One region of the Paraflavitalea speifideaquila genome, then DNA from elsewhere that is predicted to be linked to it. Evidence: riboswitches for the same ligand, from Rfam matches in the RefSeq annotation. Region 1 holds a riboswitch; the other holds the start of a gene.

Evidence for each region. A riboswitch is a leader RNA that binds a small molecule or an ion and turns the genes downstream of it on or off. The one in region 1 is predicted to bind cobalamin.
Region 2: it holds a riboswitch for cobalamin, as region 1 does, so the genes downstream of both, RS881_RS43540 (ribonucleotide-diphosphate reductase subunit beta) here and metE (5-methyltetrahydropteroyltriglutamate--homocysteine S-methyltransferase) in region 1, are expected to answer to the same signal.

What each region holds. Positions count from the first base shown of each region.
Region 1 covers NZ_CP135920.1:4,364,395-4,366,571, reverse strand. The annotation lists gene purU (formyltetrahydrofolate deformylase) at 1-440, shown strand, start outside; gene RS881_RS30035 (hypothetical protein) at 433-612, shown strand; cobalamin riboswitch at 659-800, shown strand; partial or broken gene metE (5-methyltetrahydropteroyltriglutamate--homocysteine S-methyltransferase) at 914-2,177, shown strand, end outside.
Region 2 covers NZ_CP135920.1:6,332,700-6,334,876, forward strand. The annotation lists cobalamin riboswitch at 586-807, shown strand; partial or broken gene RS881_RS43540 (ribonucleotide-diphosphate reductase subunit beta) at 1,119-1,933, shown strand; gene RS881_RS43545 (ribonucleoside-diphosphate reductase subunit alpha) at 2,094-2,177, shown strand, end outside.

The DNA.
Region 1 (2,177 bases):
ATTTTGTAACACATGAGAATACCTCCAAAGAAGCCTTTGAACAACAGATCAGCACCCTCATTGGGCAATATGCCCCGGACTATATTGTGCTAGCCAAGTTCATGCGTATCCTGTCACCAGCTTTTGTGGCCCAGCTACCCGGCAGGATCATCAATATCCACCATTCCTTCCTGCCCGCCTTTGCCGGAGCCAATCCCTATCGCCAGGCATTTGAAAGGGGCGTAAAACTCATTGGCGCCACGGCTCATTTTGTAACCAATGACCTGGATGAAGGGCCCATAATTGCCCAACAGATCATACCGGTTACGCATTCCCTCACTGCAGCCAACATGATGCACGCCGGCAAGGAAATAGAAACAGCCGTACTGGCCAAAGCCTTGCGGCTGGTGTTTGACGACCGGGTATTTGTGTACAACAATAAAACGGTGGTATTTGAATAGGTTACCGGATACCTGCCGGGTGCAGAAAATATTATCCCTGTTGCCATATACCCATCCTCCTTTTACCGACTTCACCTTATTGGTGATGACACCCGTGGCGCCATCAAAATTATTGTCATTTGGCTGCACTGCTGCCACCATTGTCTGTATAAAACAGGTAATACCGGGATAGTGAGCCCCTATTAAAAAATTATATACCTTTGCGTCGCAGTTCTTTACTTTAATGATCGTTTCCAGGTGAATACGCCTTTTACGGCTGTATTATTAATAAGGAACCATGTGTAATTCATGGGCTGTCGCGCAACTGTAAGGGAAGACCATCCTCCCAAGCCAGATACTTGCCAGGAAACCGGACGAATGCTTTCGCAGTTTGAAGCAGAAGTCAGGAGCAGTCCCATGCCTCATAAGGCTGTTTCTTTCTTATTCTTAAATTCCGGAAGCATACTCTTAAACGTAAAGGCATTATTTATTTAATGTTTAACCTAAAAGTTTTTGCGTATGCTGACAAACAATTTGGGCTACCCACGCATGGGCAGCCACCGCCAACTCAAAAAGCCTGTGAACAGTATTGGACAGGCGCCATTTCAAGACAGGAATTATTCCTGGCCGCCAAACAGATCCAGGAACACAATTGGAACCTGCAAGTGGCCGCTGGCATTGACCTTATTCCCTGCAACGATTTCAGCTTTTATGACCAGGTGCTCGACATGTCGCTGCTGTTGGGAGCAGTACCCGCCCGTTATGCCCCGGTAGTAACCGACGTTAAAGACAATACAGAGATCGACCTGTATTTTGCCATGGCCCGGGGCTATCAAATGCATGGACTGGATATCACGGCTATGGAAATGACTAAGTGGTTCGATACCAATTACCATTACATTGTTCCCGAATTTACGCCCAACCAGACATTCAAAATATTCTCCAATCGCCTGTTCAGCGAATGCAGCGGGGCCAGGCATATCACCGGCCAAACACCCAAACCGGTACTCATAGGACCCGTTTCTTATCTGTTATTGGGTAAAGAAAAAGGTGGCGACACCAGCTTTGACAGGATTGACCTGATCAAAAACTGGTACCGGTATACATCGACATACTCCACAAACTAAAAGATGATTACCGGGTTGATTGGGTACAATTGGATGAACCCTTTCTGGCTATGGACCTGACGGAAAAACAACAACAAGCCTTTGTATATGCGTATGGAGAAATAAAGAAACACTGTCCCCATATCAAAACCCTGCTCACAACTTATTTTGAAGGGCTGCAGAACAATACCGCCCTGGCTGCTAACCTGCCCGTATGTGCCTTGCACATCGACCTGGTGCGCGCACCACAGCAATTAGAAGAAGTACTGAACAATTCTCCAGCCAGGCTCACCCTTTCCCTCGGTGTAATTGATGGAAGGAATATCTGGAAAAACGATTACAACAAATCCCTGTCGCTTATAAAGAAGGCCATTGATACCATTGGTGAAGAGCGGGTGATGATAGCGCCTTCCTGTTCCCTACTACATACACCATTTGACCTTGATCTTGAAACCAAACTCGATCCGGTGATCAGGAACTGGATGGCTTTTGCCAAACAGAAATTGCAGGAGGTCAGCGACCTGGCGGCTATTGTAAAGGGCAATACCCCTTTGCTGGAGCTGAACCAGCAAGCTATTGAAGACCGCCGTAGTTCAACCCTTATTCACAAACCAGCCGTGAAGCAGCGGGTAGCAGCTATTACGGTCAATGA
Region 2 (2,177 bases), 2.0 Mb from region 1:
ATATATTAGGTGAATAGATTCACAGGTACGGAACTAATCAGTAGCCTGAGTAGCTGTAAAGGGGTTAAAAAGAGAGGGTCTATCAATTGATGAGCTTACTGCAGCAATTTCAAATAACCCGGACCGGCGAATACATAAGCTATCGTAGCGTTCCCGTTTTTAAAAGGAAAAAGGGTCCGGGTTATTGAAATTGTGTAGTTTTTCTCATGATCATGTGGACCTTTTGGTTTCCCAGGTCCGCACTATAAATTTCTTTCTTTATTCGCTAGCTTGTTTTAGATAGCCGGAGTAAAATTTTCATAAATGACCACTAAGCCAATTGTTAACATTGGGTTAAGTGATTTTATGTAGAAAAGCTGGAAACTGATGCGGCCGGGAAGCTGCGCATTCCGGGAGTCGAAAGGGCGAAGCACTAACCCAAAACCGGGCAAACAAGGAAATCCCTGGAAGTAGTAATGCAAAAGGGCGAAAAGCCCATGCAGCGGGCCTCTTGAAAGTTGACCATTCAGCCCGTAAGATTTATCCACCCCTGTTACTAAGTTAATTTGACCTACCCCGCCACGAGGATTAAGTTTGTATTCGCTCTTTTACAAAATATTGTTTCGGTGACTGCCTATCTTCCTCAAAAACAGGAGCTTAGGTAGGATTAAAAGGGAACCATGTGAAAATCATGGACTGTTGCGCAACTGTGAATTCCGTGAAACAAAAAACGTGAAACGTCTAAAAAGCCTGCCCCATTAAACGGCAGCTTTCACGTCTCACCTTTCACGAATAAAGTCAGATACCTGCCATACAATTTGGTGCCACGCCTTCGCATTAAAGGTTATTGCACTGCTATACAATCGTACACTGCCCTACCCCTACCCCTTCGGGCGGTGTCGCGATTAGGTATTGTGTCGTTCCCTTTTGTAACGGGTGATTTTTGGTTCCATCCATGGAAGTATATTTCCATTGAGGGACATCGTCGTCCCTATAGCAAAGTGGCAGTAGACAAAGAGGATAGAAAAAGGACTAATTAAATACTATTTGATACCATGACCAACGAAAACGAAATACTACTACAGGAAAACAAAGACCGCTTTGTTATTCTGCCCATTAACTATCCCCGCGTGTGGGAAATGTACAAGAAGCATGAAGCCAGTTTTTGGACCGCCGAAGAGATTGACCTCAGCGGAGACCTCCAACACTGGGCCAACTTAAACGACGGAGAACGTCATTTTATTTCACACGTCCTGGCCTTTTTTGCAGCCAGCGATGGCATCGTGAATGAAAACCTCGCCGTCAACTTCATGAGCGAAGTACAGTTGCCCGAAGCACGTTGCTTCTATGGCTTCCAGATCATGATGGAAAATATCCATTCCGAAACTTACGCCCTCCTCATTGATACCTACATTAAAGATCCACAGGAAAAACACCGCCTATTCCATGCCATTGATACCGTACCCGCGGTAAAGAAAAAGGCCGAATGGGCCTTACGCTGGATCGAGAATGGCACATTTGCCGAAAGACTGGTAGCATTCGCCGCCGTAGAAGGCATCTTCTTCAGCGGTAGCTTCTGCTCTATCTTCTGGATGAAAAACGCGGACTGATGCCAGGCCTTACTTTCAGCAACGAACTCATCAGCCGCGATGAAGGCCTCCACTGCGAATTCGCCTGCCTGCTGTACAGCATGCTGAACAATAAAATGAGCCAGGAAGAAGTATACGCCATCATTGGCGATGCCGTGAAGATTGAAAAGGAATTCATCACAGAAGCCCTTCCCGTAGACCTGATTGGCATGAATGCCAAACTGATGCAGCAATACATTGAATTTGTGGCCGACCGTTGGCTGGGCGAACTGGGCTACCCCAAAATGTTCAACAATACCAACCCCTTCGATTTCATGGAAATGATCTCCTCGAAGGGAAAACGAATTTCTTTGAAAAGCGTGTAGGTGATTACCAGAAAAGCGGTGTAATGGGCAGCAAAGAATCACAAAGCTTTTCACTCGAAGAAGATTTCTAAGTTACAGACACTAATTACTCATCATAAATACTACTAACCCATGTACGTAATAAAAGAAACGGCAAAAAGAATCTGTCAAGTTCGACAAGATCACTGCCCGCATAGAAAAACTATGCTATGGGCTCGACAGGCGGTTTGTAAACTCTATCGATGTAGCCAAGAAAGTAATTGAA